2 regions of the Brevibacillus gelatini genome follow, and region 2 is predicted to be linked to the other one. Evidence: predicted binding sites of a transcription regulator. Region 2 holds the regulator's gene; the other holds the start of a gene.
The links. The regulator LexA, encoded in region 2, represses DNA repair genes until DNA is damaged. The targets are predictions, from matches to a motif close to CGAACATATGTTCG.
Positions count from the first base shown of each region.

Region 1 (11,787 bases), 240 kb from region 2:
GCTTTGCGTTTCACTGGGCGAACAACCGTCAGCTGCAGGTGCTGGTGACGCTTCCGGAACAAAAGACGAGCGAGCGGGACTGGACCGAATACGTGCTTAGCGCGGCTGGAGCCAAATCGGCAAAAGGCTCGGTCATCGGCGATTCCAACGCTTTTCACGCAGTCGTGCTCCCGCCTTCGCAAATTTGGCGCATTTCCGTAGACGGCAAAGTGCGGGAGAAGTTGACCGACTTTTCCGTTATGACCGACATGGAGTTCCTCGACCGCGAGCAGCGGTATGTGCTGCAGAGCCGTTTTACGAAGTATTGCGAGTGCGATGCCCGTTTTCCGATGCTCTACTCGATTTACGATATGAAAACAAAGCAGCGGACTTCGTATCCCGTGGAGTTGACAGACAACTACCGCGGTGAGGGCGTATTTTTTGCTGATCGGCGCGGCTTCTTTTACGCCCAGCCGGAGAAAGGAACAACCGTTCCGAACAGCGACAGTGTCACCCGCGTCCAGGTGCAAGGATATGTGCACGGAGCAAGTTTTAGCCATGATCGGAAGCAATTGTTGATGGCGGTGGGACGGGCCGACCAGAAAAAAGACCTCGACCTGGTCGTGTATGACTTGGGAAAAGGAACAGAGAAGCGGCTTCCTGGAGCGGTCAAAGGCTGGATTCCGACCAGCGAGTTCAACGGGGAAGTGCTGCCTGTCTCCTTCCATGACGACGGCCGCTACGCCACGTTTGCCATGAGAAGCGAGGAAGCGGGCTTTGTGGAGATTCGCCAGCGCTACGACTGGAAGAGCGGCAAGGTCATCGACTGGAATCCCCCGGTTCCGGCTGATTCCTGGTCCGGGTACGTCCAGTCGACGGACGGGGAGTATCAAATGTACTGGAATGCGGGGCTGTTCAAGGGCAACGTGCAGTTGATGGACACGCGCGGACAAGGCCTCTGGCTGCCTGGCACGCACCGTTACCTGTTTTCCGAATGGGAAAAAGCTGCACAGGAAGCCGACTTGAAGCAGTCGCTGTACCTGTTTGACGCCGATACGAAGCAACAGTCTGTGCTCGTGTCGGGTCTTCCGGCGGGGCTTTCTCTCTTAGGGGCAAGCGTGGACGGAAAATGGCTGTACGTGATTACGGATCGTACGCTTGCGCCCTAGCTTGCAGCAATCGCGTGTACGCTCGCTGCCACGGCCAAGGGCGAAATTGCCTCTGATTTCGGCGGACAGGAATGGCAGTTTTCGCAAGCCTGCATAATCGGGCACGAAATGTCGGATGGCTTCGTCTGGCGTCTGCTATTCTGTGGGGGAAAGGGAGGTCGTTTTCATGGATTTGCTGGAAAAGCTGAATGAAGCTTTGGACTACATCGAGGAACATCTCGCTGGCGAGATCGACTTCAAGGAAGTCGCCCGGATCGCCTGTTGCTCCGAATATCACTTCAAAAGAATGTTCTCGTCTCTGGCGGGCATTCCCCTTTCGGAGTACATCCGACGTCGGCGCATTACGCTCGCCGCTTTTGACCTGAGGGACAGCGGGATGAAGGTGATCGACATCGCTGTCAAGTACGGGTACAGCTCGCCTGACTCGTTTGCCCGCGCCTTTTTCCAGATGCACGGGGTGACGCCGAGCGAAGCGAGAGCCAGCGGGCAGTCCTTGAAAGCCTATCCGCGAATGACCTTCCATCTATCCATCAAGGGAGGCAGTGCCATGAATTACCGTATGGTAGAAAAAGAAGCATTTCGCATCGTGGGCTTGCAGAAAAGGGTTCCGCTGATCTACAACGGGGTGAATCCCGAGATTGCCGCCATGTGGGCGTCATTGGATGCCGAGAAGATCCGGTTGCTCAAGTCTCTTTCCAATATGGAGCCGCGCGGGATGCTGAGCGCATCCACCAATTTTTCCGAAGGCCGTCTGGAAAACAGCGAGCTGGACCATTACATCGGGGTGGCAACTACTTTGGAATGCCCGGAAGGCCTGGCGAAGCTGGAGGTTCCGGCCTCTACCTGGGCGGTGTTTGAAGCAGTAGGACCTTTCCCGGACACGCTGCAGGACGTCTGGGGGCGCATCTACTCCGAGTGGTTTTTGTCTTCCGGCTACGAGCTGTCCGAAGGACCGGAAATACTCTGGAATGCAGACAAGGACACCACATCGCCAACGTTTCGCAGTGAAATCTGGATTCCGGTAGTAAAAAAATAACATATGGGATGGGATTCGCACACGCTCGGCCAAATACGTGCCAGCGTGTGCTTGTCTTTTTCGGAAGGAATTACCATGTATTTTTTTCGGGCGGACAGGTATAAAAACGAACATACGTTTGCTATAATAAGAACAAAGTTCAAATGAGAACACAAGTTCTTATTCAGAGGATGATGGTGATGCCCAAGGCGAACAAAAGAATCATTTTTTTGATCGATATGCAAAGTTTTTACGCCAGCGTCGAAAAAGCGGAGAACCCGGCGCTCAGGAATCAGCCGATTGTGGTCGCCGGAGATCCGCAGCGGCGCAGCGGAGTGGTGCTGGCCGCATGTCCGCTTGCGAAAGCATACGGAGTGGTGACAGCAGAAGCGCTGTGGCAGGCGCAGCAAAAATGCCGGCAACTCGTGGTGGTGCGCCCGCGCATGGAGCATTACCTCCAGGTGTCGCTGGATATTACGCGCATCTTCCAGTCGTTTACCGATCAGGTGGAGCCGTACTCGATTGACGAGCAGTTTCTCGACGTGACAGGCAGCATCCACCTGTTTGGCAACGATCCGTTGCAACTGGCTGCCGAGATTCGGCAGCGCGTCTGGCTGGAGACGGGGATCAACTGCCGGGTCGGAATCGGGGAGAACAAGGTACTGGCGAAAATGGCCTGTGACAATTTTGCCAAGAAGCAGGAAACAGGGGTATTTTGGCTCAAGCGGGAACAGCTTGCCGATACGCTGTGGCGACTGCCTATCGAAAAATTGTTCGGGGTAGGCTCCCGCATGAAGCGCCATTTTCATCGGATGGGCATCTATCAGATCGGCCAGCTGGCCGCGCTCAGGCCTGCCGTGCTCATCCGCCACTGGGGCGTGAATGGCGAGGTGCTGTGGCGCACAGCGCACGGGATGGACGACTCGCCTGTTTCCCTGAACGAATACGTGACACAAAAAGGCATCGGCCACCATATGACATTGCCGCGCGATTACCATACCGCAAAAGAAATCAAGGTCGTGCTGCTGGAGCTGTGCGAAGAAGTGTGTCGGCGGGCACGGCAAAAAGAACGGATGGGCCAGGTGCTCTCCGTCGGCTGTCGCGGCGCGAATCTGGCGCCGGAAGAAGGCTTTGGGCGGCAGATGAAGCTTGCGGAAGCGACGAATGATGCCATGGCGCTGTACGAAGCGGCTTGCTGTCTGTTTGACCGGCACTGGACAGGGGGACCTGTGCGCAGCATTGGCGTCACGTTAGGGCAGCTCGTTCCTGACAATGTCGTGCAGTTGAATTTGTTTACCGACACGCCCAAGCGGCGCTCGCTTGCCCAGGCGATGGACGATATTCGGGCGCGGTTTGGCCCGGATGCGATCCTGCGGGCGGCTTCGGCGCTGGAGTCCGGGCAGGCCAGGGAGCGGGCGCGCAAGATCGGAGGGCATTACAAGTGACGGAGCCGATTGCGCCAGGAGAAGCGAAGGAGCAGGAGCTGGTGCGCCAATATATTTTGTTTGGCATCCTGTTTCGCGCGGTTATGGTGGACGTGGAGCAGATGCGGCCTGTGCCGCTGAAGCTGTCTTATCTGGACGTACTGCTGGAGCTTTCGCGCTGGGCAGAGCGCCAGCACCATCAATTGCGCCGCCATTTGCGGCAGCTCGGCTGCACGATTGTCAGCGCCCGCCGCGAGGACTATGCGTACGTGGTTCATTACCGGCAGCGCGGGTACTTGCGGGAAGCGAGCTATATCATTGAGGTGCTGCGCGCCGAGTGCCAGGAGCTTGTCGGCGCATGGGTACGAGATCATCACCAAGGAGAGAAGCGAGCATGAGAGAGACACGCGTATCCAAAAAGGAAAATTTGTTTGCCACGAGCCGGTTTGTGTTGCCGGAGCATCGGGAAATGTATGTGCGCATGAAGGAAAAGGAGAGCCGCTACGTGCCGCCTGAGCTGGACCAGGAGCAGCTGGGAGCGCTGAGCGAGCTGGTATGGCAGGCGTTCCAGACAAAGAGCGTTTTGACGTTGACGTACTATGACGGACAGGCGCCGCGCCGCTTGTCGGCACAGGTCGTGCACATCGATCAGGCAGCGCGGCGATTGAAGCTGCGGGCAGGATCGGAGATGCACTGGCTTTCGTTTGCCCGCTTGCTGCATGCAGAGCTGGCAGCGCCTTTCTAAAACCAACCATTCATGCGCGACGGTCTGGCCGGGCACTCTGCAGGTAAAAGACAAAGGAGTGCATGAACGTTGCGCTGGGCAAGCAGGCGATCCGCTATCGAGGAAGCAAAAAAAGCTCTCGGAAAAAAAGCAAGCTGCAAAAAACAGCGTGCCGCGCTGAAACGGTGTGTGTGAAAAAGCGGCGCGATTCCTGAAACGAAAAGCGGTCAAAAACAACCGTTTTTCGTCTTTTTTTGACTGAAACACTTTTTGCCAGAACAGATTGTTTCCTTGTATTGTTAGAATATCTTATTTAAAGCAGATATATGATGGAGAGGAACAGTGGATTTTACATGCAAGCAAAAGAAATGGGTGTCATGTTCACCAAGCACGCCGAGCAAATCACTTCCAAATGCTGGGGAGATTTTCTTCAGCAGTTGGAGGAAAAAGGCTTGTACGTGCTGATTGAGACGGACACGATCGGACGGGTAATGAGTCCTTTGGGCGGATTGATGCCCATGCCCTGCAAGAGCGAAACGCTCCACATTGTGACAGCAGATGAGCTGGAACAGCGCGGTTTGCCGCTTGGTCACCACATCGTGACCAAGCCAAAAGCAAAAGACAAGACAACGACTGCGTAATCGCAGCGAATGGACGAAACCTTTTCTGCCCGGTGCATTTTCGGGTGGGAAAGGTTTTTTTGTGCTTGACGTTCGGGAACAAAAGAGGACAAACCCGTCTGACGCGAACGTCCAGGCGGGTTCATCCGGGAAGGCTTCAAAAAACAAACGGAGCGTTCTCATGCGCGGGCTGGTCGCCGCGTGAAGCAAGTGCCTCGTGCCTTTTGCCGAGAGCGAATCGCCGTTAGCCTACGTACGGCTTTGCTTGCCGTTCATGGAAGAAAACAGTCTGGTCATGCACAGCCAGGCGATCAGCGGCCCGGTACCGATGGCGAACACCAGCCAGTTCAGCGTGGACGAAGAGACGCTGATCGCAGTGACCAACAGAAACAGCGATATTCCCGCCAGCCTGCCGACATCGAGTGCAAACTCGCGCAGGACGACGTATTCCACCCGGTTGCGCGCACTTTGTTCATTCGTGCCGATCAAGTCAAAGACGCTCGAAATCATCGGCATCGAAAACAGCGGATAGGCAATCGAGACGGCAATTCCGAAAACAAGCAGCGTCACATAGCTCACTTGCCAGAAAAACAGGAGCAGGATGCCGGACATCACAATCGCGCCGATGAGCATGCCCCATTTGCGGTAGCGCGGAGCGTACCATTTGGCCGCGGCAAAGTAGCTGAACAGCCCGACCGCGGAGGTAATCAGCCAGAAGTTGCCGAGCGTCATCTCGCTTTTGGTGGCAATGTACACGAACAGCCCGATGAGAAAGCCAAATACTCCCTCGCGCATCCCTTGCGCGGCCAGAGCTGCAGACGCCCAGCGCCACTTTGGTTCCTCGCGCAGACAGCGAAAGGAAAAGCCCCAGGCGTACATCCCTTCCGATTGGCGCTTTTTCAGAAAAAAGCTGATGATGCCGCCGACGACAAACAAGGCAAGCGACAAGGCGAAGATCAGGCGGTAGCCACTGCTGTCAGGCAGCCGGGAAATGAGCCAGCCCGACAGCCAAGGAGCGAGCATGCCGCCGAGAGAAGCGAGCAAGCCTGCCCAGCCGTTGAAACGGTCGCGGTTGTCCGGTTCGGTAATCTCAAAGTAGACGACATTGAAGGCAAGCCAAAAAAAGCCGACCGCCATCCCTTGCACCAGTCCGAGCGGGACAGCGTACGAGATAGCCGCAGGCCCTGCCAGAAGAACGAGCATGTAAAAAAGGGCCGAGCCGGCCATCCCCGCGCGCAGGATGTTCATTTTATTGAACCGTTTGACGTAGGCGCCCGCGATCCAGAAGGTCAGGGCGCCAGCCAGATGAGTAGCGAATGTGAACCAGGCGATGGGCGCAAACTGACTTTTTACCTTCCATAAATAGACGTTCACGAACGTGCCGGAGAGCGAGCTGGCGGCGATGAACAGTCCGTTCACAAGCAGCAGGAGCCGGGCCTGGCTGTCCAGCTCCCCCGGTTTGTGCTGTTCATGTTCAAAAGAGGCAGTGCCCGCCGCTTTCACAAAGCCGTTGTTTTGCGGCTGGAAAAGGGAAGGAAGGCGGTTCTTCGTTCGTTGCTGCATACGATCACCCCGCTTCGTTAGTGGGCCATGAACATAACGTGCCCCACCTGGAAAGCTTTCAACAGGGCGCGAAGAAAGTACCAGATTTTTCCTTTTGGGAAACGGAAAGCCGAAGTTTTTTTCAGAATCGGAAGGAAAAAGGTCACTGGCAAACAAATAAGGAGAGGGGAAAGCGAAGGAGCGCAATTCACAAGGGGGAACCGATATGGCGACGACCATTTTCAAAAACGGGCACATCTACACGGGGGATTCGCGGCATTTGTTTGTGGAGGCCGTTGTCGTGCGGGACGGGCTGGTGCATGATCTGGGCAGCAGCGCGGACATGCTGCTGCAGTACGGGCGAAGTGACGCGCAGGTGATTGATTTGCAGGGCTGCACGGCGACACCGGGACTGATTGACAGCCACCTGCACCTTGGCTGGCTGGGGCTGACCTTTTTGCAGCTTGACTTGCGGACAGCGCGCTCCAAGGACGAGATGCTGGCCCTCATCAGGCAAAGAGCGGAGCAAACTGCCGAGAATGAATGGATACAAGGCTTTGGCTGGGATGAAAACCTGTTTGTCGACGGCGGCGGCATCCCGACCATCGAGGAGCTGGACGCGGCAGCGCCGCATTGCCCGATTTTTTTGCCGCGCATTTGCGGACATGCGAACCTGGTCAACTCCAAAGCGCTGGAGCTATGCGGCTACCACCCGGACATCGAGGTTCCGGCTGGAGGCGTGATCGTGCGCGATGCGGCCACAGGCAAACCGACAGGCATACTCTTGGAGACGGCCTCCAACCTGATTACGAAGCACCTCCCGAAGCCTGGCTACGAGACGCTGAAAAACAGCTTGCGCAGCTCGATTCGCTACGCGCTGGAGCACGGCCTGACAGGCGCGCATACCGAAGACTTGCGCGAGCTGAACGGGCTTGGGCAGACGTACCGGCTGTACGATGAGCTGGTCAACGGGGAGGGGCTTGGGCTGCGCTGCCATTTGCTGGTCTACTACCCGCACATGCACGAGCTGCGCGATTTAAATATGACGGCGGGCTACGGCAACAGCCACGTGCAGGTTGGGGCCGTGAAAATTTTTGCAGACGGGGCTTTGGGCCGCAGAACCGCTTACTTGTCCGCGCCGTATGCGGACGATCCGACGACGAGCGGTTATCCGGTGCACGAGCAGGAGGAGCTGACCGGGCTGGTACGGCAAGCACGCGAGCTGGGCATGCCGATTGCCGTACATACGATTGGCGACAAGGCGCTGGAAATGGTGCTCGACAGCCTTGACCAGTTCCCGGCTGTAGCCTATCGCGACCGACTGATTCACACGCAAATTTTGCGCCCGGATTTGCTTGAGCGGCTGAACCATCCAAACCGGATTGCCGACATCCAGCCGCGTTTTCTCGCCGCCGACTTCCCGTGGGTGATCGACCGGGTGGGCGAAGAACGCATCCAGCATTCGTACATTTGGAAAACGATGCTGAAAAAAGGGATTGTATGCGCGGCAGGCTCAGATACGCCAGTCGAGCCGATTGATCCGCTGCTTGGCATCCATGCCGCCGTGACGCGCAAGGCACCGGGCGAGACGCATGACGGCTATCTCCCGCAGGAAAAGCTGACGATGGAGGAAGCGCTCCATCTGTTTACGCTGGGCGGAGCGCAAGTCACGAATGAGGAGCACGTAAAAGGAACGCTGTCGCGCGGCAAATACGCGGACATGACGGTTTACTCCCGCGATTTGTTTGCCATTGACCCGGATGAGCTGCTGGATACAAAGGTCGTGATGACCGTCATCGGCGGCAAGGTCGTTTACAGCAGATAGAAAATACAGGTCGTGTCAACGAGACACGAAGAAAACCGGCTTTCGCATTGAGCGGAGCCGGTTTTTTGGATAAAGCCATTTTTGCCGGGAGCGCGAAGCTGCTGTGTCAAGCCGATACCCCTGTCTGCCGCTTGCCCCGCAGCCATTTGCTTACATCAAGTTCCGCGATCAGCACGCTCAACAGGACGAGTGCCGCACCGATATACCCGCGAACCGTCAGCGTCTCGCCCGCGAACAAAAACGCAAACAGGGCGGCGAATACAGGTTCCAGCGAAAAAATCAGCCCGGTATGCGTCGGCGTCGTATATTTTTGCGCGACAGTCTGGACGACGAAGCCGATCGCGCTGCACAGGACGCTGAGCGCGAGTACGGCGACCCAGCCTTCTGTGGAATGCGGCAGCGCAGGCGACTCGAACAAACAGGAAAACAAAAGGCCGAGCAAGGCAGTAAAACCGAGCTGGTAAATGCCAAGCTGGATCGTGTCGGAAAACGCAGCCCATCTGCCCGTGATCGTAATGTGCGTAGCGTAACAGAGCGCTCCGGCGATGCACAGTACATCCCCCTGGCTGATATGCAGCTCGGAGTTGAGCGTCAACAGGCCGATCCCGACCATCGCCAGCCCGGCACCGACGAACACGCGCTTTTCCGGCCGATTGCGCAGCAGGATGGACAGCAGCGGGACGAAGATGACCGTCAGGCTGACCAAAAATCCGGCTTGCGAAGCGGTGGTCGATTTGACGCCGTTTGTCACCGTGACAAACACACCGAACAAAATCGTGCCGAGCACAAAGGCGTGACCGAGTGTTTTGCGGCTGGTGCCGCGCAGCCGCCTGCGAAAAATAGCGGCCGCCAGAAAAAAGGCAATGCCAAAGCGGATGGCGATCAGGTTGAAGGTCTCCAAATCCTTCAGCCCCATTTGCATAAACAAATAAGACGAGCCCCAAAAAAGAGTAACGAGCAGCATCGCCAAATCAGCTTTCACTTGCGGTTTCATGTCCAGCCTCCTTGCTCATATGACACAGACGAACGATGAACGTATCGTATTGCGTAATACTCAGTATACGGGTATTGTTTGGATAAGAAAAATGAATGTTTATCATATTTTTTATGAAAGGAATTAATGAAAAGGAGGCGGAGCGGGTGAGTCTTACCAAGTACGAGGTGTTTGTCACCGTCATCGAATCGGGGAGTCTGACCAAAGCAGGGGAAATTCTCGGCTTGACGCAATCCGCGATCAGCCACGCCCTCGCCAGTCTGGAGCGGGAGTTCGGCTTCTCGATTCTGACGCGCGGGCGCTCGGGAATCAGCCTGACGAGCAACGGCGAGCGGCTGCTTCCGTACATGCGGGAAATGCTGCGGGTGCAGGAGCGAATGCAGCAGGAGGTGTACGCGATCAATGGCCTGGAGGTGGGGACGGTGCGGATCGGGACGTTCACCAGCGTGTCCACCCAATGGCTGCCGGGTATTCTCAAACGGTTTCAGGACCTGTATCCCGCAATCGAAGTCAAGCTGCTCGAAGGCTACTACGACGGAATCGAGAGCTGGATTCAGGCGGGCGAGGTAGACATGGGTTTCGTCTCGCTGCCGACGACAGAAGACCTGGAGACGATTCCGCTGAAAAAGGATCCATTGTACTTGCTCGTCACAGACGATCACCCGCTCTCTCAGGAAGAGCGGGTGCATGTGAGCCGTCTGGCCGAGGAAACGTTCATCATGCCAAAGGAAGGCTGCGACAACGACATTCAGCGCCTGCTCGCGCAGTATCAGTTGCAGCCGCGCGTCAAGTATGAGGTAGGGGACGACCACGCGATTATCGCCATGGTGCAAAATGGCTTGGGCATCAGCATCTTGCCGGAAATGATTCTGTTCCGCCTGCCGCCCAATATCCGCATGATCCCGCTTGCGGGCGAGCATTACCGTTCGCTTGGCGTAGCGGCGACGTCGTTTAGCAAGCAGTCTCCTGCCGCCAAGCGCTTTTTGCAGGTAGTGACCGAGTGGGTGCGCGAGCATGGATAGGCGGTTAGATCAGGACGGCAAATTCCGCGCGGTTGGGGCAGATGCGGGTGTTTTTCGCCAAAACGGCAGGTACAAAAGCGAAAAGATCGCGACAGCAACCCCTTCCAGTGAGAGGATGTACCACGGGTACGGCCCCAAAAAGTCGATAAGGCTCGGGTTTTCCGGCTTGCGCGAGACAAAAAGATAGTTGCCGCCTGTCCAGGCGTTGACGGCGAACGCGACGACCAGAAGCACATTGAGAAAGCCCATCGTTTTCAGCACCGAGCGAAAAGTCGGGCGAAACCCTTCCACCCACGTCATGTACAGGCAGGCGAGAATAATCCCGGCATGGGCGACAAAAAAATGCACAAAACGAAAGTGTGGGAACGGATAAAACAGCTCGGGTGTAAGCAGTGCCTGGGCTGCGCCGCCGATCCCGGCAAAAAAAGTGATCTCGTACAGGAGGTAGCTTCTGGCGAGCAGCATGATGGCAGACAACAGGAGCGTGACACTGCACAGCTGCAAAGGCAGCGCATAGGCAGCCGACCAGCTATCCGTCAGCACATGCCAGAGCTGAAACGCTACCTCGGACAAGAGCAGCACGCCAGCCAGAGCAAAACGAAAGACGCGCTTGGCCGCAGATGCTTGCAACTGGCGGCGAAAGAGGTACAAAAGCGTCAGCAGGCCAAAGGTAACGGCGAGCGCCAGCAAATGCGGGAGTGAGAAAAGCTGAAACGGCGGCCCGGAAATGGTCAACGAAAAAGAAGGCGAGTTCATCTGGTCCTCCCTAAGCAATGATGGAACGGGCAAGCTGCGGGAGCCTGCAAAAAAGGCTTTCCCAAGCAGTTATGTACTGTACTATTGAGAGAATTCACGAAATTTTAACACACGCTTGCTTTTCGAAAATCCATCCATGGTTATAATATAAATAGACTCACGTACATCATTGAGAGGAGATATAGTCTTGAACTTGGTACTCACAGAAAAACTATGCAAATCTTGCCAGGCTCGCTTGACTGATTACGAGATCGAAAACAATGGTGCCCTTTGCATGGATTGCTACAAGGAAGAACAAAGCGAGCAAAAGTAGCAGCACGACGCAAGTCAGCATGTTGCCACACAACGATAGATAAAAGTCAGAAACAACGGCCCTCTCCAAGCGAGAGGGCTGTTGTTTTTCCATAATAGATGAGAAATCTTCGCCCAACCCAAGCGGAAGCTTCTATTTTTCTGGCAACGGAATGATAAGCTCCATCCGGCGGCTGCCGTCCTTCGCGCTCGCTTCAAACAGGATCAGCATGAGCGTGCTGTTCGGTTCGGCTTTTTTCACCTTCACGGTTTGCGTAAAGTCGCCCCATTCCGGAGCACCGGCAGAGGTTTGGAAAAAGCCCTGGGCCAGCTCGTTGTGTCCGTCTTCCACGACGTAGTTGACGACGGCTTCGAACACTTGCGCCTGCCCTTTTACTTCAAATGCATCCTCTCCTGTTTTTTTCA
Region 1 is NZ_CP154342.1:2,798,194-2,809,980, reverse strand. It holds gene AAFJ72_RS13470 (hypothetical protein) at 1-1,148, shown strand, start outside; gene AAFJ72_RS13465 (AraC family transcriptional regulator) at 1,315-2,184, shown strand; gene AAFJ72_RS13460 (DNA polymerase IV) at 2,364-3,608, shown strand; gene AAFJ72_RS13455 (hypothetical protein) at 3,605-3,985, shown strand; gene AAFJ72_RS13450 (YolD-like family protein) at 3,982-4,332, shown strand; gene AAFJ72_RS13445 (hypothetical protein) at 4,395-4,526, shown strand; gene AAFJ72_RS13440 (hypothetical protein) at 4,665-4,952, shown strand; gene AAFJ72_RS13435 (MFS transporter) at 5,181-6,494, opposite strand; gene AAFJ72_RS13430 (amidohydrolase) at 6,700-8,298, shown strand; gene AAFJ72_RS13425 (DMT family transporter) at 8,405-9,292, opposite strand; gene AAFJ72_RS13420 (LysR family transcriptional regulator) at 9,439-10,314, shown strand; gene AAFJ72_RS13415 (YwaF family protein) at 10,324-11,070, opposite strand; gene AAFJ72_RS13410 (Gmad2 immunoglobulin-like domain-containing protein) at 11,516-11,787, opposite strand, start outside.
Region 1: a site for LexA is predicted at 2,292-2,305, ahead of AAFJ72_RS13460 (DNA polymerase IV). Genes of this name have one in related genera too.

Region 2 (11,787 bases):
GGATCGTCATGAAACTGACCGATCTCACTGCGAGACAGATTCGCTACTATGAACAAAATGGCCTGATTCAACCGGCTCGCACAGAAGGGAAGCAGCGGCTTTTCTCCTTCAATGATGTAGACCGACTTTTGGAAATCAAGGAATTGATTGAAAAAGGGCTGAATATTGCCGGGATCAAGCAAGTGCTGAAGCTGCAGGGGCCTGCTGCGGAGCCGACGGAGATTTCGACTGCTTCCGAGGTGAAGCGCAAGGACATGTCAGACAAGGAATTGCACCAATTACTCAGACAACAGATCATGTATCGCAATGCTACCCGCCCAGGCGAGGACGCATTGATACGTGGAGAGCTATCTCGCTTCTTCCACTAATATAAAGTTGTGAGAGTGACAGGAGGAGAGAAATGTGAGCAAGTACACACGAGAAGACATTATGCGATTGGCCCAGGAAGAGGACGTGAGATACATCCGTCTGCAGTTTACCGATCTGCTGGGTATTATCAAAAATGTGGAGATTCCTCTGTCCCAACTGCCAAAAGCGTTGGACAACAAAATGATGTTTGACGGTTCTTCCATCGAGGGTTTTGTTCGCATTGAGGAATCGGATATGTACCTGGTGCCGGATCTGGATACCTGGGTTGTATTCCCGTGGGGCAACGAGCATGGGAAAGTTGCACGTCTGATCTGTGATATTTATATGCCGGATGGCACTCCATTTGAGGGGGACCCACGCTACATTTTGAAACGCGCACTGAAAGAAGCAGAAGAATTGGGCTTCACAGCTTTTAACGTGGGACCGGAACCTGAATTCTTCCTGTTCAAACTCAACGAAAAAGGCGAACCTACGCTTGATCTGAACGACCAAGGCGGCTATTTTGACTTCGCTCCACTCGACCTCGGCGAAAACTGTCGTCGCGACATCGTATTGACGCTGGAAAAAATGGGCTTTGAAATCGAAGCCTCCCACCACGAGGTAGCGCCAGGTCAACACGAAATCGACTTCAAATACGCGAATGCACTGCAAGCCGCAGACCAGATTTTGACTTTCAAACTGGTTGTAAAAACAATCGCGCAAAAACACGGTCTGCATGCGACCTTCATGCCAAAACCGCTCTACGGTGTGGCAGGCTCCGGTATGCACGCGAACCAATCCTTGTTCCGCGGCAACCAAAATGCCTTCTACGACGAGACAGACGAAATGGGCCTGAGCCAAACAGCGAAGCATTACCTTGCAGGTATTTTGCAGCACGCTCGCGGCTTCACCGCGATCACGAACCCGCTCGTGAACTCCTACAAACGTCTGGTACCTGGCTATGAAGCTCCTTGCTACGTGGCATGGTCGGCGAAAAACCGCTCTCCATTGATCCGTATCCCTGCCTCCCGCGGTATGGGAACCCGTATCGAAGTGCGCAGCCCAGACCCAGCTACAAACCCGTATCTCGCTTTGGCTGTCATGCTGAAAGCAGGTCTGGACGGCATCAAAAACAAACTGGCTGTGCCGCCAGCGGTCGACCGCAACATCTACGTCATGACCGAAGAAGAGCGCGAAGCAAACGGCATCAGCAACCTGCCAGCTACGCTCAAAGAAGCAATCGAGTGCCTGAAAGCCGATCCGGTGATTTGCGAAGCGCTGGGTGAGCACGCGCTGATTCACTTCATCGAAGCAAAAGAAATCGAGTGGGATATGTTCCGCACTCGCGTCCACGACTGGGAGCGCGAGCAGTACATGAGCACTTACTAATAAGTGAAACCCCTTGTGCCTGTTGGTGCGAGGGGTTTTGCTTTTGTGGGTGTTTACAGCATACGAAAACGACTCCTTGTTCAAGCACGGAAAACAAGGAGCCGCGATCATTTTGTACGCTCGACTGCGTTCCTGCTGCTCATGCTCATTTAACCATGAGCGCAAGAAAATCGTGCAGTTTTTCCAGTGAGCGGATATTTTGATTACAGGTGATGCTGTCCTGACACAAATAGTTGCCTTTTTTCAAATACGTGCCGTCGTTGGAACTCCGCGCTTCCAGGACGAACATGCCGATTTCCGTAATTTTGTTGCAGATGGCACAAATCCCTTTTTGCGGCAGCGGGGTAAAAACGCCGTGAATGCCGATCAGCTTGTCGCCGTAGTTGGCGATGACATATTTTTTGTCTGACCCGCAGTCGAACCAGCTGACATACGTAGTTTCCGCATACGGAATCTCCGCCGTCGCAGGTGGCTTGAGCTTCTTGACTTTCGGGAACATTTTTTTGATGGCTTGCTCTGTCAACGCCGGGAACGGGATGATATACGGAGACAGCCGCAGCAGAAACTGTTTGGCTTCATTTTTTTCCTTGATGACAGAAAGCGACGCAAGCAGTTGCTTTTGTTCCTCTGTCAGCTCAGGGTAGAGCTGAAATACGGATTCCTGGGCGATTTCCTTGCGGGCCCGGATCACGTTTGGATCTGTGCTGCCCGCATAAGCATTCAACAGGCTCTGGACCTGTGCCTTGATAAAGTGGTAGTGATGGGGGAAAATAAAGGGTTCCATCTCGTCTGGTTCCTCCTTGCTGTGTACTCCGCTGATTGTCTGGAGTCGTAGTCTGTATCTACTACTCTAAAAGGAGCGGAGTGCGGAGGAAAGGGAGAGAACGATTGTAAAAAGAACTCGGCATATAAAAAGCACTGACCGTCTCGTGGACGCGCCAGTGCTTGTGTCTATTTCGCGTATACAATCTTTTTGATCGTTTCCGGCGAGAGAAAATACTGCGTGGCCAGCTGTTGAATGGAAACGCCTTCGCGAAAAGCGCTGCGGATGGCGTTGTTCCGTTCGTCCAGCTGTTTGCGAAAGCCAGTCCGGGTTCCCCATTTGTGATGGGACGTTTTTGGCTTTGGAATGTATAAAAGTTCTCCCTGCACGTACTTCTGGATTTCTGCGATCAAAGTTTCTGGCAGCATGCTCGCTGCGTTTACATATTTCATTTCCGCTCGCTCCTTATTTTTTTGAAGTGAAAAATAAGGGGCAAAGCCAGGAAATAAGAAATGAGATACGTAAGAGAAGGCGATGAATTGTCTAAACGACTGTCCACCTCATGCAAAGTATCGCCTTATTTCCGGGCTTTGCATGAGACGTTGCAGTATCTGGCAAACTGATTCCATTCACCAACCATACACCCCCTCGCTGGCGTTTGCTCTTATGCGGGCAACCAATTGCCCGCGCAGTCGTTTCCATTATAAATCATCCGTCTGCGATTTGCATCGCGTCTTTGGGGGATGAGTTCGTCAGTTTTTGCAGGACGCTCCGTGCTGTCCGATGCGACAGGTGGCCTTTATCTCCTTACCAGAGCGTGAAGCTGTTCGTCCGTCCACTTCTCCAATTCCAACAGCGCCTGGTATGGATCGTCTCCCGGGATGTGAAAATAAGAGGCGAAAGCTGGTTCCGTTTTCAAGCCGTTTTGCTTGAGCTGCCGTATGTCATGGAGGACGTTAGGGCCGCCGAGCAAAAGCAAACGGTGTTCGACGACCATATGCCGATACGCATTTTGCATTGTGACCGGACGAGGTTGGGCAAACAGCTCAAACCAGAAGCCGCAGGCAAAAAACGAAATCAGGCAGGTAGGCACGCCCTGCACGAGCAGACGAGCTTCCTTGTAGCCTTCATACGCCGCATATGAAGCGCGAACGATGGCAGCAAATCGGTCGAGATCGTAGCTTTCGCAAATGATGTCCAGGTCGCTGTCGGCGATGTCGATGTCAAGAGGGATCGTGCCCGCAAGCACAGGATCAAATTCTTTCAGTCGCTGCATGATGGCGGATTGCTCGATCGCCTGTTTCGCGGCTTTTTGCTTGCTTGTCCCATTTTGCAGGTAAGAGAGGTCGCGCCAGTTCCGCTTCATGAAAAACCTCCGTTTTGCTATCTTTTGTGCTGGTGCTCCTCCCAAACGATTTCACAGCTTCCTGAGAGAAGAGTGCAACTTGAATCGGCTGTTTCTCGTATACCTATGTGAGAGGAGTGCTTCACAGATGGATATTGTACTTTGGATATTGGTGTTGTTGCTTTTTGCACTGAGTATCGCCGGCATCTTTTTGCCAGTATTGCCCGATACGATTTTACTGTGGGCAGGCTTTTTGCTCTATCACTTTTTCATCGCCGATCCGGGAGCGGGGTTGCCAGCGTCTTTCTGGTGGGGGATGGTCGTGCTCAGTATTTTGCTGTACGGGGCGGATCTGTTGACCAACATGTTCTTCGTGAAAAAATACGGCGGTTCCAAATGGTCTTCGGTGGCTGCGGCCGTAGGGATTTTTCTCGGAATCTTCGTGTTCCCGCCTCTCGGGATGCTGATATTGCCGTTTGTGCTTGTGGTGCTGGTGGAGCTGCTCGTGCAAAAGCAACCGATGGAAAAAGCGCTCAAAGCGGGCTTCGGCTCGCTGGTCGGCTTTCTGGGCAGCGCGGTAGTAAAAGTGGTGTTGCAGGTGGGTATGATCGTCTGGTTTTTTCTTGCCAGGTAGAATAGAGACGAAAAAGGACAGCGGGGGCTGTCCTTTTTTCATGCGCATATGCGGAAACCATTAGTGGATGAGGCGATAGACGCCAATGACTTTTCCGAGAATGGTGACGTTGTCCAAAATGATCGGCTCCATCGTTGCATTTTCCGGCTGGAGACGGAAGTGGTCTTTCTCCTTGAAAAAGCGTTTTACTGTCGCTTCGTCTTCATCGGTCATGGCGACGACGATATCCCCGTTGTTGGCGACGTTCTGCTGGCGCACGATCACGTAGTCGCCGTCCAGGATGCCGGCCTCGATCATGCTGTTCCCGGAAATACGCAGCATGTACACCTTGTCAGAAGTCACGATATTTTCTGGAAGCGGGAAATACTCTTCCACATCCTCAATCGCGGTGATCGGTTGTCCCGCAGTTACTTTACCGATGACAGGGACGCGGACGACAGCGTCTTCGAAGTTGTCCTGGAAGCGGTCTTCCTCAGAAAGTAGTTCAATGGCGCGGGGTTTGGTAGGGTCGCGGCGGATCAGCCCTTTCTTTTCGAGGCGCGCCAGATGGCCGTGCACGGTAGAGCTGGAGGCAAGTCCGACAGCTTCGCCGATCTCGCGGACGGATGGCGGGTAGCCTTTTTCCCGAACTTCCTTGCGAATGAATTCAATAATGGCTTGTTGCCTGCTGGATAGTTTTGACATAGAGAGACACCCCTGATTTCTCGAACAAGTTTTCCAATATTATACCATGGGATCTTGCGTTCGACAAACATAAGTTCGATCCGGAGGCGAACAGGATTTTTTGACCGGGTAAATGGATTCGATTTGCGCCCTTCCCGGAATCAGCCTTTAAGTCGATAGGGGATGGGTTGACAGGGGATGAGGGCTAATGCATGCAGGTCAAAGCAGCAGAGCCGGGCAATAGGCAGCGGCGCCGCCGGCTTTCTCCCGAACTGAAACGGATGCGTAGAGCAGCCGCACACATTTTTGCAGGAGTGTCTGTTTTTTTCTTGACATGAACATATGTTCTCATTTAAGATGGGGTTACGAAAACATAGAACGTATGTTTGCAGGGGGTTATTACGATGAAAGTCATGTCTAGCCATAACCGTTTTGAGAAAAAGCAGCCTCGCCGCGTCCGTCTTGGCATCACGAGGGGACAAGCTATTTTGTTTTTGATTGCGTCCTCTCTCTTTTTTTACCTGTTGACCGAACTGGTGTTTGCCTCTGCGTCCCAAGCAGAGCCGCCAGCGCCAAAAGGAAAAGAAGTGACCGTTCGTTCCGGCGACAGTCTCTGGACGATCGCTGTGCGTCATCAACCGTCGGAACAGGTGGATGTGCGTGATCTGGTTCAGGACATCAAAATCGCGAACGACCTCGACAGCAATCTGATCTATCCGGGGCAGACCTTGTTCATCCCGGAAGCGGACTGATTCGGCACTTGTCTGTCGGCAGCTATCTTGCCAGTTCCGACTGATATGATATAATAAAGCGGCATTACTACTGAGTGGGAGGAACCGGAAAGTGGTATCTGACGCGGAAATTAAAAGAATCAATGAACTGGCCAAAAAATCGCGCGAAGTGGGCTTGACCGACGAGGAAAAGCAAGAGCAAAAAGCGCTGCGCCAAAAGTACATCGATGCGGTTAAAATGTCGCTTCGAGCGAATCTGGATTCCATCCGCTATGTGGAAGATCTTGAGGATCATCGTCCAAAACACTAAACTTGTTTGTGCTGATACGGCAGACATCCTTGCTTGACGCTCGGGTGTCTTTTTGTTCCTTATGGCAGTCTGCCTGTTTGGCGAGCGAGGAGGGGAAACTGTTGGCTTGGGTGGCTGTAGCAGTTGGAGGAGCAGTCGGTTCGTTGCTTCGTTATGGGCTGGCGCAGGTGGCAAATCTGCCAGGCTGGCCTGTCGGCACATGGCTGGCGAATGTCATCGGTTCGTTTGCAATCGGCGTTTTGTTTGTGATAGGCAAGGAGCGGGGAGGATTCTCGCCTGAACTGTATCTGTTGTTTACCACGGGAATGCTGGGTGGATTCACGACGTTTTCCACGTTCTCGCTGGAAGTGGTTTCCTTCTGGGGAGAGGGGCAATGGCTGCGCGGTCTCGCTTACGCCCTGCTCAGTATTGGGATAGGTCTTTTCTCTTGCGCGGCGGGAATCTGGCTCGCCAGACAAATGCAATAACAACAGGATAAATGACGAGAGGGGGGATGGGTGTGAGTACCCAGCACCGCGATTACGAGGCAGAACAGAACAAGCTGAACGAGACGATTGCATTGATCGATGAGGAGATCGTGCGACTGCGCGAAGAGATTCGGGATGCGACCGATGATTACGTGAAACAGGTCGTAAACGCAAGCAAGGCAAAAGATTTGCGCTACCTGCAAGATCACGGACGGGCCAAGCCGTACTTTGGCAGGGTCGATTTTCTCAAGGACGAGGTGTACGAGCTGGATCAGGTGTACATCGGAAAAAGAGGGATTGTACGCAGCGATACGTTCGATTCCGTCGTCGTGGATTGGCGGGCGCCCATTGCCAGTCTCTATTATTCCGGAGAGAGCAAGGATGCGTTTTACCGGATGGGTCGCGAAATCGTGCGCGGCGAGGTGAGATTAAAGCGCAACTTTGCGATTGAGGACGGGAAAATCGTCGGGATCTACGATGGCGCTGTAAAAGAGACGATCAACCGCGAGATGGGACACCCGGATGAGTTTTTGCAGGAAGGCTTTATCGACGAGTTCTTGAACGCCAATCTGAATATGACGAATGACAGCCGCTTGAAAGATATTGTCGCGACGATTCAGTCAGAGCAAAATGACATTATCCGCGCGGAAAAAGATCGGCCGACCGTCGTACAAGGGGTTGCGGGGAGCGGAAAGACGACAATCGCGCTGCATCGGCTGTCGTACCTGATCTACAACTACCAGGATACGATGATGTCGAAAAAATTTATGGTGTTTGCTCCGAACCGGATGTTTCTGACGTACATATCAGAGGTGCTTCCCGAGCTTGGCGTCGACGATGTGCAGCAATCGACGTTCGTAGACTGGGCGGCGCGTCTTGTAAAGCCGCTCATGCCCAAAGGCTGGCGGATCGTGAGTCCGGACAAACCGCTGCAACTGTTTTTTGAGGAAGGACAGGACGAGCGGGAGCGGGAAATCACCCGGCATCGGCTGCGCTTCAAAGGCTCGCTTGCGTGTCGGGAAGCCATGGAACAGTATATACGCTACGTGATCGAGACGCGGATTCCGTTCAAGAAACTGCGCTTTCTATACAGCAAGACGAAACAGGTCTTCTCCATTCCGGTTGAGACGATTCGCCAGTTATTTCTGGAACAGTTCGGCGCCCTGCCGTATCATCGTCGTGTCGATGCGTTGCGCAAGCATTTGAAGCAGGAGATGAACAAGCAGCTATACTCCCATTTGCGCGAACGAAAAGTCGACCTCGACAAGCAAGGGTTGGCGAAGTTTGAGAAAATGCTGGAGCAAATTTTGGATACGTATCTCGGCACCTTTCCGCGACTGGACATTTTCGAGTCGTACCGCGAACTGATTGCGGATGAAAAACTGTTGCGCAAGCTCGCCCCAGCGGACATTCCAGACGAGGTGATCCGCGACGTGAGCGAGTCATCGGCGGCATTGTTTGCGCAGGAGCGGCTGGAAGCGGAGGATATTGCGCCGCTCTTGTATTTGCAGCATATGATCGAAGGAATGAACAAGGCCGAGCACTTTGACCATACTGTCGTGGATGAAGCGCAAGATTTGAGCGCACTGGAGATTGCCGTGATTGCGCTCGCGACGAAACGCCATTCGCTGACGATTGTCGGCGATATTGCCCAAGGCATCCACAGCTACCGCGGCATTCACGCCTGGGAGGAACTGACAGAAGGCATTTTTCAGCAGATTCGTCCCGCCTATTATACGCTGGCGCAAAGCTATCGTTCGACGGTTGAAATCATGCTGTGCGCCAACGAAGTGCTGCGTCAGATTGAACTGCCGGAAACGGTCTTGGCAAAACCAGTCCTGCGCCATGGGGAAAAGCCGATCATGGTCGAGGCCGATTCGCCTGCGAAGCTATGGGAGGATGTCAGCCTGCGGGTTGCCGCTTTGCAAAAAGAAGGCATGCAAACGATTGCAATCGTCACCAAGACGATTCAGGCGAGCAAAAAGGCGCATAAAGCACTTGTGAGGAGGATGCCCGAGTTGACACTGCTCGGCAGCAAAGACAGCCAGTTCCCAGGTGGCGTAATCGTCATGCCTGCCTATTTGACGAAGGGCTTGCAGTTTGATGCGGTCATTTTGGTCGATGTGGATGCGTACGAAAAAAACGAATGGGACGCGAAGCTGCTCTATGTGGCTATGACCCGGCCTGTGCACCGCCTCGTGATGGCGCGGGTGTCCGGCAAGCAGGCACCGCTGTTGGCTGCACTTTCACCGGAACGATACACCCAGCTTGAAGCTGGCAAATAGCAAAATCCCCTCTGGCTGATCGGGCAGCAGAGGGGATTTTTGTACGATTCACCAGACGATTAATGGTCGCCTGTGTTTCCTTTGGACGGGTTGGTAATCACAAAGCCTTCTTGCGGCAGGTACAGGTAATCGATGATGACGCCATCCAGCAATGGCTCGTCTTTTTTCACGACGACATCAATTCCCTTGTCAGTGGAGACGACTTCATCCTCTTCAGTCGGTTTGTCCAGTGCCAGGCCGTAGTGCGCATGATCGCCGTGCGCGTGGGTGATATAGACACGCAGTTTCAGCTCTTTGTCTTCTTCCTGCTCCATGATTGGGGTCAGTTGCTTGGCTGCATTGCGGGTAATCTTTACCTTCATCGGTCAAGTCTCCTAACTGTATGTAAGTGAGTTGCCCCTCCATCTTAGCAAAGAGAGAATGGCTGACGCAATGTGGAAAGTGTTCCTAAAAGCAGGGGTGCCAGGCGAACAGGAAATACAAGAACATCTGTTTGTCTGTAAGGGAAAGTGAGTCTGTTCGTGAGGGAAAAGTGGCGCTTGCGGGCTGGGCGGGGGTTTTCTCCTTTACTCGCGTGTATTTCCCATCTTGCAAAGAAATACTATAGCCATTGACTCCTGAGGAAAAAGAGGGATGAAGATGATAACTGCAAAAGAGCGTGAGCGGCTGCAAAACCAGATGAAGCGCGACGAGAGCAAGATCGTCAACATCGTCCTGCAAAATGCGCAGCAGGTTGCAGGTGAAATTGAAAAGGCCACCCACCAAGGCATTTACATGACGGATGGCCGTTACTACGGATACGAGGATATTAAGGAAATCAACGGAGCCCTCTAGTGAAAAAGCGCAAGGACTGCCGAGCCAGCAGACTACAGGCGTGACGGCGGGAAAAAGTAACGCAAGGCATCCGGAAGCTCTTTTTGCCACAAGCCCCAGACGTGGTTGCCCGGCTTCTCGGAATAGGACAAGGTGGCCTGTTTGGCTGTGAACAGCTTTTTCGCTTCCCGGTTCCATTCCACGAAATCAAATGTCCCGATATGTGTCTCCACTGCTGTTTCATCCAGCCCCACGACCATCCAGATGCGCAGCCAGGAGAGGCTTTCGCTGCTTTGGATGGCGTCGAGCGTCGGCTGGAAAAAGGCTCCCGACAGCGCAAGCACCTGCGAGAACAGCTCAGGATGGTCCAGGGCAAGATGCAGGGACACAGTTCCCCCGAGTGAGTCGCCTGCGAGCACACGGGAAGCTTTGTCGCGCCTTACGGGATAGCGATCCTCGATGTACGGCAGCAATTCTTCGCAAAAAAAGCGTTTATACGCTGCGTTTCTTGTTCCAACGGGCGAATATTCACTCGTCCGCTTGCCCCGGTCCACCGAAACACCGACGACAAGAAACGGCTCGATTCCTTCTTCGAGAATCAGTTGATTGGCAATTGTGGCGATGCGGCCCATCGTAAAAAAGTCATTTCCGTCCTGACAGTATACGACAGGATAGGACAGAAGCTCGTTATAGCCCGGCGGGAGGTACACTTTGACCGAGCGGGGAGTGTCCACATGGATGCTCGGCACTTCTTCTTTGACAATCGTTCGTTTTACATATTCAGACATCGAATTACACTCCTGTTTACTCAAATGTAAAACTAAGCCTTGAAAAAAACTGATACAGATTTTATAGTAAATGATAACAGAGAGGAAATAAACCCTGTAATATCAATACTATAACACGTTGAACAGATAATTTTTCTGCAGTATAACAGGGTAGTGCAGGCGGCGCTGTAAGCCTTTTCTTGCACGAGACAACTTTTTCTTCTTTTTTCATTAAGTTGGGGACACTTCCGACATCCTTCGCTCATGCCGCCATCATGAAGCATCTGCTCGATGGATGCGTGAGAACGGACGGCTGGCAGGAAGCCCCTTATTCTAGTGACGAGGTGAATGAGATGAGCGTAACCACTGCTGTTGAACAAACAGAGAACAACGCCCCGCTGCAAATTCTTGCACCGGACGGTACGGTTGTTCGTCCTGACTTGATGCCTGAGCTCTCCGATGATGAGTTGCGTGAACTGATGCGTAAAATGGTCTTTACCCGTGTGTGGGACCAACGCGCCATCAGCCTGAACCGTCAAGGCCGTCTCGGCTTTTACGCGCCTGTAGCGGGTCAAGAAGCAAGCATGATCGGCTCCGAGGCAGCGCTTTCCAAAGAAGACTTCATCCTGCCAAGCTACCGCGACATTCCGCAAATGGTATGGCACGGATTCCCAATGTACAAAGCTTTCCTCTACTCCCGTGGACACATCGAAGGCGGACGTATTCCGGAAGGCGTAAACGTACTGATGCCACAGATCATCATCGCAGCGCAATGTACACAAGCGACAGGTGTTGCAATGGGCTACAAACTGCGCGGTGAAAAACGCGTGGCAATCAACTACTTTGGTGACGGAGCTACCTCCCAAGGGGACTTCTACGAGGGCATGAACTACGCAGGCGTTTACAAGCTGCCTGTGATCTTCTTCTCGCAAAACAACGGTTACGCGATCTCCCTGCCGTTCGAAAAGCAAACAGCTTCCGAGAACATCGCCGTAAAAGCAGTCGCTGCCGGTATCGCCAGCGAACGTGTTGACGGTATGGACATCCTCGCTGTTTACTACGCGGTGAAAAAAGCGAGAGAGCGCGGTTTGAACGGAGAAGGTGCGACACTGATCGAGGCACTGACCTACCGCTATGGTCCGCACACCATGGCTGGTGACGACCCAACCCGCTACCGTACCGGTGAAGAGCAAAGCGAGTGGGAACTGCGCGATCCACTGATCCGCTTCCGCAAATTCCTCGAAGGCAAAGGCCTCTGGAGCGAAAAAGACG
Region 2 is NZ_CP154342.1:2,560,322-2,572,108, reverse strand. It holds gene AAFJ72_RS12290 (MerR family transcriptional regulator) at 1-368, shown strand, start outside; gene glnA (type I glutamate--ammonia ligase) at 403-1,737, shown strand; gene AAFJ72_RS12280 (FusB/FusC family EF-G-binding protein) at 1,883-2,521, opposite strand; gene AAFJ72_RS12275 (CD3324 family protein) at 2,689-2,952, opposite strand; gene AAFJ72_RS12270 (DUF4269 domain-containing protein) at 3,300-3,866, opposite strand; gene AAFJ72_RS12265 (DUF456 domain-containing protein) at 3,994-4,479, shown strand; gene lexA (transcriptional repressor LexA) at 4,540-5,163, opposite strand; gene AAFJ72_RS12255 (LysM peptidoglycan-binding domain-containing protein) at 5,547-5,894, shown strand; gene AAFJ72_RS12250 (DUF896 domain-containing protein) at 5,986-6,183, shown strand; gene crcB (fluoride efflux transporter CrcB) at 6,294-6,650, shown strand; gene AAFJ72_RS12240 (HelD family protein) at 6,683-8,935, shown strand; gene AAFJ72_RS12235 (HesB/IscA family protein) at 8,995-9,297, opposite strand; gene AAFJ72_RS12230 (hypothetical protein) at 9,569-9,769, shown strand; gene AAFJ72_RS12225 (alpha/beta hydrolase) at 9,802-10,536, opposite strand; gene pdhA (pyruvate dehydrogenase (acetyl-transferring) E1 component subunit alpha) at 10,869-11,787, shown strand, end outside.